One region of the Bacillus cereus group sp. BfR-BA-01430 genome, then DNA from elsewhere that is predicted to be linked to it. Evidence: riboswitches for the same ligand, from Rfam matches in the RefSeq annotation. Region 1 holds a riboswitch; the other holds the start of a gene.

Region 1 (5,756 bases):
GAACTGGAGTTAAGCAGAAGCTTGCCGCCTGAGCTTGTGGAACAGTTCCATTTTGTTGCGGAGAGTGAACAACAGCAAGTGATTGAAATGAACCTTCAAAAGGGAAATTATGTTGTTTTAATGACGCCTCTTTATAATCAAACGAAAATTCGCGGGGCAGTAGCTGTACTTCGAGATATGACAGAAGAGCGCCGCTTAGAAAAAATGCGAAAGGATTTTATCGCGAATGTATCACATGAACTACGCACGCCGATGGTGATGCTCCAAGGGTATAGTGAGGCAATCTTAGATGATGTTGTTCAAACAAAAGAAGAAATAAACGAATTTGTACAAATTATCTACGATGAATCTGTTCGTTTAGGGCGTCTTGTAAATGAACTTTTAGATTTGGCTCGAATGGAAAGTGGACATGTGGAATTACATATGTCTGAAGTGGATATTCACCCGTTTGTTGAGAAAATCGGCCGTAAATTCCAAGGGATTGCACAGGATAAAGGGGTCAAGTTAACCGTTGATTTTCGCACGGAGGTTACAGAACATACTTTTGATCCGGATCGCCTGGAGCAAGTGTTGACGAATTTGATTGATAATGCAATTAGACATACAAGTACTGATGGGCATGTGAAACTTGTTATTGACAGGAAAGATGCTGGAATTGTATTTGAAGTGCAAGATACGGGTGCAGGTATTCCTGAGGAAGATATTCCGTTTTTATTTGATCGATTCTATAAAGCAGATAAAGCAAGGACGAGAGGAAAAACAGGTGGTACTGGTTTAGGTCTTGCGATTGCGAAAAATATTGTTCAAAGTCATGATGGGAAAATCTCGATATCAAGTGTTGTTGGAGAAGGAACAACCTTCTCTGTATACTTACCAAATCATGCGTTGTAATATATAACGTGGGTATTATATATAAGGAATAAGGATAAAAGTTCTACTACTTTATTTATTCATTTAGAAGATTGTTTCTCGATTGAATAAAGGATAGTAGAACTTTTTATTGTAGAGAGAGGATGAGCTGAACTGAGACTGTATACGAAAACGGGAGATAAAGGGCAAACAAGTGTTGTTGGCGGCCGAGTGGATAAAGATCATCAGCGTGTGGAAGCATACGGTACGATTGATGAAGTGAACTCTCATATTGGATATGCTATGACTTTCTTACAAGATGGGAAATTTCAAGACATTTATCAGGAATGTGAAAATATTCAACATGAATTATTTGATTGTGGAGGAGATTTGGCCATTGTCGGGCAGAAAGTACCTTATAAAGTGACAGATGAGATGGTGGAATATTTAGAAGAACGTATTGATCAATATATAAAGGAAGCTCCTCCGTTAGAACGTTTTATTTTGCCTGGAGGAAGCAAAGCGGCTGCTGCGATTCATATTGCTCGAACAGTAACGCGAAGAGCGGAAAGAGCGATTGTATCATTAAGAAAGCAGGAAGAGATAAATGAAGTTGTTCTACGTTATATGAACAGGTTATCTGATTATTTATTTGCGGTTGCACGAGTAGTGAATGCGCGTTTGCAAATTGCTGATGTGGAATATAATCGAAGTGCAATTGTGTTTCGTAATAAAGGGGAAAAGGAAGTGGACTGAATCACTTTCTTTTTTTGTATACTTTTTTCCGTATTATACCACAATAGAGAAAGGATAACGGTTAATAGAAAGCGGAGGATACATATGAAAGTTTTTAAAATTGGTATCATGATAATTGGGTTATTCTTTTGCTCCCAATTATATGTTTATGCTGATGAAAATCAGTGGACATGGCCTGTCGATGGTAAAATTAGTGACTACTTTGGGACTAGACATGGAAAACATTATGGGATTGATATTGCCGCTCAAGTTGGAACTCCTGTTGTAGCGATTCGAAATGGCATCGTAACAAAATCGTATTTTTCCAATAGCTATGGACATGTTATATTTGTAAAACATGGGAAATATGAAGCTGTTTATGCTCATTTAAATAAACGATATGTTATGCAAGGGGATCGCGTTCGAAACGGTGAAGTCATCGGTGAGGTTGGAAATACAGGTGAATCGAGAGGAGCACACTTGCACCTAGAGGTTCATCAAGGAAATTGGACAATTGAAAAAAGAAATGCAATGAATCCATTACTTGTTTTAGATGAAAAATGGGATCAAGTCGTTTCATCGTCTTTATATGTTGTTCAAAAGGGGGATACGCTCGTTAAAATTGCGCATAAGTTCGGGACTACGGTAGACAAAATAAAAGAGAAAAATGCACTGCGGCAAGATCAAATTTATCCAAATCAAAGATTATATATTAATTAAAACAAGAGCTAGCTTCAGCCAGCTCTTGTTTTACCAAAAAATAAAGACACATATAAATCCGGAAATAGCTAAATAGCTATAATAATAAAAGACTTTTGCTCTTGTTTTTTCTTTCGTTCGAAATAAAACAATTGTCGGTTCAATTAAACCGATTGTAAGGCATAACAAACCGAGAAGCATACAACCAATTGAAAAAGAATACAGGGCAATTTGTACTTGAAATGGGATAAGCCATTTTAATAAAAATGCAATAAGTGCGGTATAACAAATGCTGCCGATGTATTGATTTAATGTTACATTCGAACGAAAGCCTGGTAGTTTTTTTAAAAAAGAACGAGAAACAACCTCTGTTTGTAGAGAGGTGTGTTCTTCTATTATTTTTTGAGCATCTTTTCCTTTATGGAACAGAGAAAGAATCCAATTTCGTTTCCCTTGGAAAATGAATTGTGAAGTAGTTAAGTAATGATCGATTTTCACTTTTCTCCAATTGCTCCATGCATGGCGCTCGCATAGCTTTAGTTTACTTTCCGCACTTTTATCATATTGATAAATACTGATCCCTTCTTTATCAAAGGTAGCGTAGTATGTTTCTGTCGAAAATGTGCCTAGATCAATTGGACAATAGAAAAGCAATTCTTTTTTTAAATAAAAGTATTCTTTTCTTAAGTTTTTTTTCATCGTTTCGCGAATTGAGTGTCTTTTCTCTTTTTTCTTCATGACATTTCCTCCATATTAAGAAAATGCTCTTATCTTAACACTTCAACATCTTATCACTTTTCTGTATGGATGGCTAGAGAATTGAGCCGGAAAAAGGAGAAGAATGAAATAATTGGTTTAAATTGTAAAGTAACAGGCGGTAGGAAGAGATGGGTAAAAAATAAATAACTTATTTTTAATAAGTTACAATCTTTTTATTCACAACAGCAGCATGTTGTTGTATAATGAAGGAGAAAATAGAATATCGGTCTATCTTCGGGGCAGGGTGAAAATCCCGACCGGCGGTAATGAATGAGTATATGAGTTCTAAGCCCGCGAGCCGTTAAGGCAGGATTTGGTGCGATTCCAAAGCCGACAGTACAGTCTGGATGGGAGAAGATGGAGGTTCAAGCGTTCAAAAAAGATTAGTATTTGGACGTCTGTTTGATGTGCCTAAAATTTCTCCCTTTGTGTAAAACACAAAGGGTTTTTTATGATCGGAAAAGCAGGCATAGCAGAACCTTTCCACTTTCCATGAGATGATCGATGGAAAAGGAGAGAGCAGGATGAAACAAAAAAACAGTGTAGTACAAATGGTGAGTGTGGCAATGCTTAGTAGTATTGCGTATCTACTTATGATGTTGGATTTTCCATTCCCAGGATTTCCACCTTTTTTAAAAATTGACTTTAGCGACGTACCGGCATTAATTGCAGCGATTATTTTTAGTCCGATTGCAGGTGTAGTTGTAGAAGGAATCAAAAACGTTCTGTATTATGGAGTTCAAGGGAGTTTAACTGGGGTTCCGATTGGAGAAATCGCAAACTTTATTGCGGGATGTTTATTTATTGTACCAGCGGCGTTCCTATTCCGAAAACACCGTACAATCAAAAGTTTAACAACGGGTTTGATGCTAGGAACAATTATGATGGCGATTATCATGAGTGTGTTAAATTACTTCATCATTTTACCGGCGTACACGTGGTTTTTAAATTCACCAGCTATGTCGAGCGGTGCTATGCGACAAATGATTGTAACGGCGATATTGCCATTTAATTTAGTAAAAGGAATCGCTGTAACAGTTGTATTTGTAGCATTGTTCTCACGTTTGAAAGTATGGGTATTTGCGAAAATGAAAAATGCATAAAAATTGTTCAGTCATGAGCGGTGAAGATACCGCTCATGACTTTTTAGTATCCACCTATTGATGAGAAGCTAGATGGGAGAACTTAGTGGATCAAGTAAAACTTTCATCAGCGAGGATGTTTTTTTCCCATGCTGAATTGAGCTGCATTACAAAAAATCCCCCTCATTTCCATTGAGGGGGATTTTTTGAAGTTAATAAACGGACTATTCGAATTTAAGAGCGTCGCCATCAAATGTTTCATCAGCAACTTTAATGGAATCAGTAGGACAACCTTCAAATGCATCCATCATATCTTCGATTAACACATCTGGCACTTCAACGATTCCTTGGTTATCATCTAATGTTACAAAGGCAATACCTTCATCATCATAGTCATAAATGTCTGGTGCAGCAGCTCCGCAAGCTCCGCATGCGATACAAGTGTCTTTATCAACGATTGTATATTTTGCCATCTTTTTTCCCTCCTGATAATATGTATGTGAAACATTCGCTATAAAAATTATAATCCTATTGTAAAACGGTTCTTCAAACTTTTCAACATAAAATTATAATGATAATGCTTATCAATTAGGGTGTCAACTTATTTTTTAGTTATTTCATAAGATTTTCAAAATGCCTAAATGCTAAGCGGTTTGATACAATAGGAAATAGAAGATAAAAGTTTAGCGGTAGACAAATGTTATTGATAATTTATTCAATCTTTTTCTATTGTTTCCTTCTGAAAAAATTTGAGCATAGGAAGTTTCATCCATAACGCTTTTGATTCATGTCTGGAGTCAAGTATCTAGGAAGGAAAATATATCGAGAGGTGGAAGCGGTAATGCAATTTCAATACACTATATTATATTGTTTAAAACAATTGAATGGTGAACGAACCGTTTCTTCCATTTATTATTTGTTGAAGGGAAAACGTTCCTCCCAAACGTTACAGGATGGAAATATATTCCGTATTTCATTTCTTTTTGGTGTATATAAATCGTTGACAAGGTCCAATTATGAGCAAGAAATCGAACGTATTTTAGCTTCGGAATGGATTGAGGTTAAGCATGAAAATACATATGTCCTAACGGATCGTGGTGAAAAACAATTAGAGACTTTGGAAAAGACAATGGCTTTCCCAAAGCACTTAGATGGATTGAATTACGGGGATCTTGGTGAAGCTTTTTGGAAAAGGTTATCATTAACGATTCAAACAGTATCGAACTTACAACAGAAAAATACAAAGTTTATCCCTATTCAACAAGATCCAGAAGTAACTCGGTGGGTAAAAGAATTTCTGATTGGGTTACCATATGTAAGAAGTGAATTAGCAACAAGACTATGGGAAGAAATGTACAATATTTTAAAGAATATGGATGAAATAGAAGCGACGATTTTGACATATCGTTTAACAGGGTATGAACGAATTGGTTATACGCTGCAACAACTTGCTGAAATAATAAATGAAGATGTATTTCGAGTTTATTTGTTATTTTGGAGCACGATTCATTATATGATTCAAGTTGTTTGTAAAAGAGAGAAAGAGTTTCCTTTATTAACGAAAATTATATCTTATCCGAATGAAAGGGAAGATTTGTTTAGTTTATCAACAAAAAAAACATATAGATTATG
Region 2 (5,756 bases), on a different contig from region 1:
AAAGATTTAAAAGAGGTAAGAAAAGAATTACATATTGTAGAGGAAGAAAAAAAGAGAGAAAATGTTTGGAAAACAGCACAAAATTTACGAATTAAGACAGAGGGAAAAACAATGGAAGAGTTAATTCGAGATGTACGAAAAAAAGTAAGAAAATAAGGAATTTGATTTCATTTTGAGAAACATAAAAAAGAGGCAAACGCCTCTTTTTTATGCCCATTGTTTTGATAAATGAGCCATTTCAATTGCAGAAACGGCAGATTCATAGCCTTTATTTCCAGCTTTTGTCCCTGCGCGTTCAATTGCTTGTTCAATTGTTTCAGTAGTTAGTACGCCAAAAATAACGGGAATTTCTGTTTGCAGTGATAAAGATGCCACCCCTTTAGCAACTTCATTACAAACATAGTCATAATGCGATGTAGCCCCGCGAATGACAGTACCGAGTGTAATAACGGCATCATACTTCCCGCTATTTGCCATTTTTTTAGCGATGAGTGGAATTTCAAATGCACCTGGAACCCATGCAACATCAATATGATCTTCTTCTACACCATGTCGTTTTAAGCCGTCTAATGCGCCCCCTAACAGTTTGCTTGTAATAAATTCATTAAAACGTCCTACTACTACTCCAATTTTTAATCCTGTACCTACTAAATGACCTTCGAATACCATCATGATCTCTCCTTCAAATAGATTATAAGTTTAATAAATGACCTAATTTTGTTACTTTTGTCTGTAAATATGTTTCATTTTCTTGTTTTGTTGGCATTTGCAACGGTACGCGCTCAACAACTTCTAGTTCGTATCCTTGTAAGCCAGCAATTTTTCTTGGATTATTTGTTAATAAACGCAGCTTTTGTAATCCTAAGTCTTTTAATATTTGTGCGCCGATACCATAATCGCGAAGGTCTGCTGGAAATCCTAACTTTTCATTTGCTTCTACTGTATCTAGCCCTTCTTCTTGTAATTTATAAGCGCGCAATTTATTGAGAAGTCCAATGCCGCGTCCTTCTTGTTTCATATAAAGAAGCACACCTCTACCTTCACGCTCAATTTGCGTAAGGGCAGCATGGAGTTGTGGACCGCAATCACAGCGGCAAGAGCCGAAAACGTCCCCAGTTAAGCATTCGGAATGAACGCGGACAAGAACAGGCTCATCTGTTGAAACATCCCCTTTTATAAGTGCGATATGTTCTTTTTGATCTAGAGAATTTGTGTAACCAATCGCATGAAATGTACCAAATTCAGTTGGTAGTGTAATTTCAACTTCTTTTGTCACAAATGTTTCGTGATGGCGCCGATACGCAATTAAATCTTCAATTGTAATCATTTTTATATCAAATTGTTTAGCAACTTGTATTAAATCAGGGACGCGAGCCATCGTGCCATCTTCTTTTATAATTTCACAAATAACTCCTACTGGTTCTGTACCGCATAGTTTTGCAAGATCCACCGCTGCTTCCGTATGACCAGCGCGACGAAGTACACCGCCATCTTTTGCAATTAGCGGAAAGATATGCCCAGGACGATTAAAATCGCTCCCCTTAGAAGATGGATTTAATAATTCGCGCACAGTTGTCGCACGCTCATGGGCACTAATTCCTGTTGTTGTAGAAAGATGGTCAATACTAACTGTAAATGCAGTATGATGAGAATCAGTATTTTGAGATACCATAGGTTCTAGTTGCAGACGTTTCGCATAGTGCTCTGTAAGTGGTACACATACAAGACCGCGTCCATGTGTAATCATAAAATTGATTGTTTCCGGTGTAATATACTCGGCTAAGGCGATAAAATCACCTTCGTTTTCACGGTTTTCGTCATCACATACAATAATGACTTTTCCTTGTTTTAAATCTTCTAGTGCTTCTTCAATACGATGAAACATCGTGCTTCCCCCTTATAGAAATCCGTTTTCTTGTAAAAAACTTTCTGTAACTGAATTGCTCCGCTTTGTTGGTTGTGACATAAACCGTTCGATATATTTTCCAATCATGTCACACTCAATATTGACGATATCCCCAGTGCCTTTTGTACCAATAATAGATTCGCTTACTGTATGGGGAATGAGCGAAATTATAATGGAATCGTCAGCCACATCAAATATCGTTAAACTCGTACCGTCAATTGCAACGGAACCTTTTTGTAAACAATAGCGAAGTAAATGATTGGGCATTTTGATTTTGTAATATATGGCATTATAATGTTGTTTTTTACTTACAATTGTGCCAATGCCATCAATATGACCTGTAACAAAATGTCCACCAAAACGTCCGTTAGCTGCCATAGCCCGTTCTAAATTCACTTGAGAATGTTGCTTTAGCATGCGAAGTGACGTTGATTTCATTGTTTCAGGCATCACATCAACCGTGAAATGAGATTCGGTAAATGATGTAACAGTTAAGCAAATACCGTTAACGGCAATGCTATCTCCTATTTTGACATCTGATAAAATGAAGCGTGCTTGAATTGTTAGTTTCATTGCTTCTCCGCTTTGTTTTATAGTTGAAACGGTTCCTAATTCTTCTACGATTCCTGTGAACATGAAGGCACCTCATTTCGCTTTCTAGCAATGATTTTTATATCATTACCAATCTGTGTCATCTTTTGAAATTGTAAGGAAAGTGCATCTTGTAGCTGTATAAAACCAGTGCCCCCAAACCAAGTAGGAGCATCTTTTCCACCAATTAATTTGGGGCTTATATAGGTTACAATTTCATTGAAACAACTTGCTTCTAAAAAACTTGCATGTATAGACTGTCCTCCCTCTACAAAGAGTGAGAGAATTTGCTTTTCTCCAAGCAGAGTGAGAAGGTCTTGAATTTCAATGCAATCTTTATTCATTTGTAATACAGATACATGTTCAGATGTGTATTGTAATATTTGATCTTTTTGAACGTTTTTTCCAACGATAATCCATGTTGGAGCTACTCGGTCTGTCACCACACGAGAGAGAAGCGGCGTTCGTAAATGTGTATCTAAAATAATCCGAATTGGATTTTTACCTCCATTTGGAAGGCGGGTAGTTAACGATGGATTATCAGCAATGACTGTATTTACTCCGACGAGAATCGCATCGTGTGTGTGTCGATAGTGATGAACATCATCGCGGGCTGCGTCTTCTGTAATCCATTTACTTTCCCCAGTAGTAGTTGCAATTTTTCCATCTAAGCTCATTGCTGTTTTTAATGTGACAAAAGGGTGCTTTGTTTTCATATAGTGAAAAAAGTATCGATTTAAGGAAAGCGCCTCTTCTTCTAAAATACCAGTTGTCACATGAATACCTGCTTCTTCTAATTTCTTTTTCCCATTGCCAGCAACAAGAGGATTGGAATCAAGCGTAGCGATTACAACGCGTTTGATTTTCTTTTTAATAAGCAAGTCACAGCATGGTGGGGTTTTTCCAAAGTGGCTGCATGGTTCAAGTGTGACATATACAGTTGCACCTTTTGCATGAGCACCGGCCATGCGCAGTGCATGAACTTCTGCATGTTCTTCACCTGCACGAAGATGAGCCCCCATTCCGACGATTTTCCCATTTTTCACAACAACAGCACCGACCATTGGATTTGGACTTGTTTGCCCCGCTGTACTTTGCGCCAGCTGTAAAGCAATTTTCATATATTCTTGGTCCGTCATTTCTTTCACCTCTCCTAAGAAAAAATCAAAAAACCCCAAGGATGATATCCTTGGGGTTTGGGAGACGTGATTTCTAGAAATATAGTACGAATACGAAAGTACAAGAAAGAAACCTAGCTATGTTTTATATTTTTGCATAGAAAAGAAGCCTAGCAAAAATATATTTTTTTACACGCTAGTTTACATAGTTTATTTCAGCATAGAAAAAATAGGTATATGAAATAAAGCATATACGATTATGAACAGTGTGCATGCTAAAATAAAGGTGTATTCGCTATATAAGCACTAGAAAACATATCCTTCTCCCATCCAGACTATACTGTCGGCTCTAGAGTTTCACTAGATCCACCGTTTTCAATTTTGAAAACGGGTCACGGACTTAGAAGCGTGCACTTCATCACCGCCGGTTGGGAATTTCACCCGACCCCGAAGGATGCTGTTTGCTCACATTATAGCACAAAAAATAAAAAAGGATAGAAAAAAATACTCGAATATGGAGAATTGCGTGACAATAAATGGGGGAAAATCGTTGGGAGAGAAGGGAAGAGGATAGATAATAATTTTTTGCTGAAGTTAGAAAAAGCATGCACCTCGATTGATGCATGCTTTATCAAAATTATTTTGTTTCTGGAGCACGAACAACGGATTCAAACTTGCCCTTATGTGCTGCGTCGCAATAAGGCATATTTTTTGATAAACCACAGCGACATAAAGAAAATGCAGGTTTCGCTGGGAAAGCATTCCCTTGCGAATCGACTAATTCCACATCCCCTGTAATGCGAAATGAGCCATTGTCATTTACTTTAATTTGTACTTTTGCCAACAGAATTCCCTCCTTCCAAACGCTTAAGTTCATCATATAATTGCAAGAGGGAACTTGACAATACAAAACTTACTTTGTCTGAAAGAGAGGAGAGTGTTATAATATCGTTTATAACTGATTATAGTAAGGTGACTAAGTATGAATAAACAATTACGTACACTACAAAATGTTGCAAATGAGCGCACATGGGCGTCTTTTTTAAATGATAATCATCCATATAGTTTACTTCATTGGTCAATTGCAGGTGTGGGGCAAGAGGCGAAAGATGTATGGTTATTACAAGATGAGGTAACGTTTCAAACAACTGAATTTGCAACACTTGATGAGGCAATGAAGTGGATTTCTGAAAATATGGAACAAATTACAGATGTTTTAGCACAGTAATAGAAAAAACAGGCTTAAGCGAGCCTGTTTTTTGTTTCTTTTACATAAGTTTCTAAAAATTGATCGACGGCATATTCATATTCTTGTTTGTTTTCATTATAAGAGCAAGCATGTGCACCACGCTCTGCAATATAGAGCTGTTTATTATCATTCTTTGCATCGTATAGCGCTTTTGTCATGTCACATAAAATATAGTCGTCGTCTTTACTATGAATAAAGAGGACGGGATTATTTATATTTTTTATACAATCAATTGGTGAAATTTCACCGATCGTATAACCATCACGAACTTTTAAAAATGCATTTGCTAAAGGTAACAACGGCCATTTTGGTAAATGGAATTCCACTTTCAATCGATGCTGAAGTTGCTCGTAAAAATCAGAAAATGGACAATCTGCGATATAAAAATCAGCGCCATCTTCAATCATTCCTGCATATTGTAGAAGAATAGCAGCTCCCATTGATTCTCCATGAATACCAAGTAGAATATTTGTACCAAAGCGAGTTTTCAGCCAATCCACTACAGCTTTTAAATCATACTTTTCATAATACCCATAACTTGTTGTCTTGCCACCGGATTGACCGTGTCGACGGTGATCGTAAATGAATACGTTATATCCTCTTTTTAAAAATAAATTTGCATATTTGATAGAATTTATTTTATTAACCGTTACACCGTGACAAAAAATCATGAATTTATTGGAATGACCTGTAGGAATATAATATCCGTGAATGTCGTATCCAAATTGTGAAGGAATCCAAATTTCTTCTTTCGGTAAGGCTTGAAAATCACTTAAGTGAAAGTGTTTTTTTGTTTCGCGTTCTAAAATTTCTTCGTCTGTTTTTTTCTTTAAATACATGACTTTATTCGTAAAAAAAATACCAATACCAATTAACGCACCTAGTATCGTTA

What was found. Region 1 has a riboswitch for FMN ahead of MR058_RS03320 (ECF transporter S component). Riboswitches for the same ligand answer to the same signal wherever they lie in the genome.
Positions count from the first base shown of each region.
Region 2: another riboswitch for FMN. It lies ahead of ribD (bifunctional diaminohydroxyphosphoribosylaminopyrimidine deaminase/5-amino-6-(5-phosphoribosylamino)uracil reductase RibD); the one in region 1 lies ahead of MR058_RS03320 (ECF transporter S component).

Region 1 covers NZ_JAKUEW010000001.1:639,318-645,073, forward strand. The annotation lists gene MR058_RS03300 (ATP-binding protein) at 1-891, shown strand, start outside; gene MR058_RS03305 (cob(I)yrinic acid a,c-diamide adenosyltransferase) at 1,024-1,605, shown strand; gene MR058_RS03310 (peptidoglycan DD-metalloendopeptidase family protein) at 1,690-2,304, shown strand; gene MR058_RS03315 (hypothetical protein) at 2,335-3,021, opposite strand; FMN riboswitch at 3,269-3,405, shown strand; gene MR058_RS03320 (ECF transporter S component) at 3,567-4,145, shown strand; gene MR058_RS03325 (ferredoxin) at 4,349-4,597, opposite strand; gene MR058_RS03330 (YpbB family protein) at 4,966-5,756, shown strand, end outside.
Region 2 covers NZ_JAKUEW010000003.1:171,412-177,167, reverse strand. The annotation lists gene MR058_RS09195 (hypothetical protein) at 1-156, shown strand, start outside; gene ribH (6,7-dimethyl-8-ribityllumazine synthase) at 208-669, opposite strand; gene MR058_RS09185 (bifunctional 3,4-dihydroxy-2-butanone-4-phosphate synthase/GTP cyclohydrolase II) at 692-1,885, opposite strand; gene ribE (riboflavin synthase) at 1,898-2,542, opposite strand; gene ribD (bifunctional diaminohydroxyphosphoribosylaminopyrimidine deaminase/5-amino-6-(5-phosphoribosylamino)uracil reductase RibD) at 2,524-3,636, opposite strand; FMN riboswitch at 3,930-4,074, opposite strand; gene MR058_RS09170 (CDGSH iron-sulfur domain-containing protein) at 4,253-4,495, opposite strand; gene MR058_RS09165 (DUF2552 family protein) at 4,598-4,843, shown strand; gene MR058_RS09160 (alpha/beta hydrolase) at 4,858-5,756, opposite strand, start outside.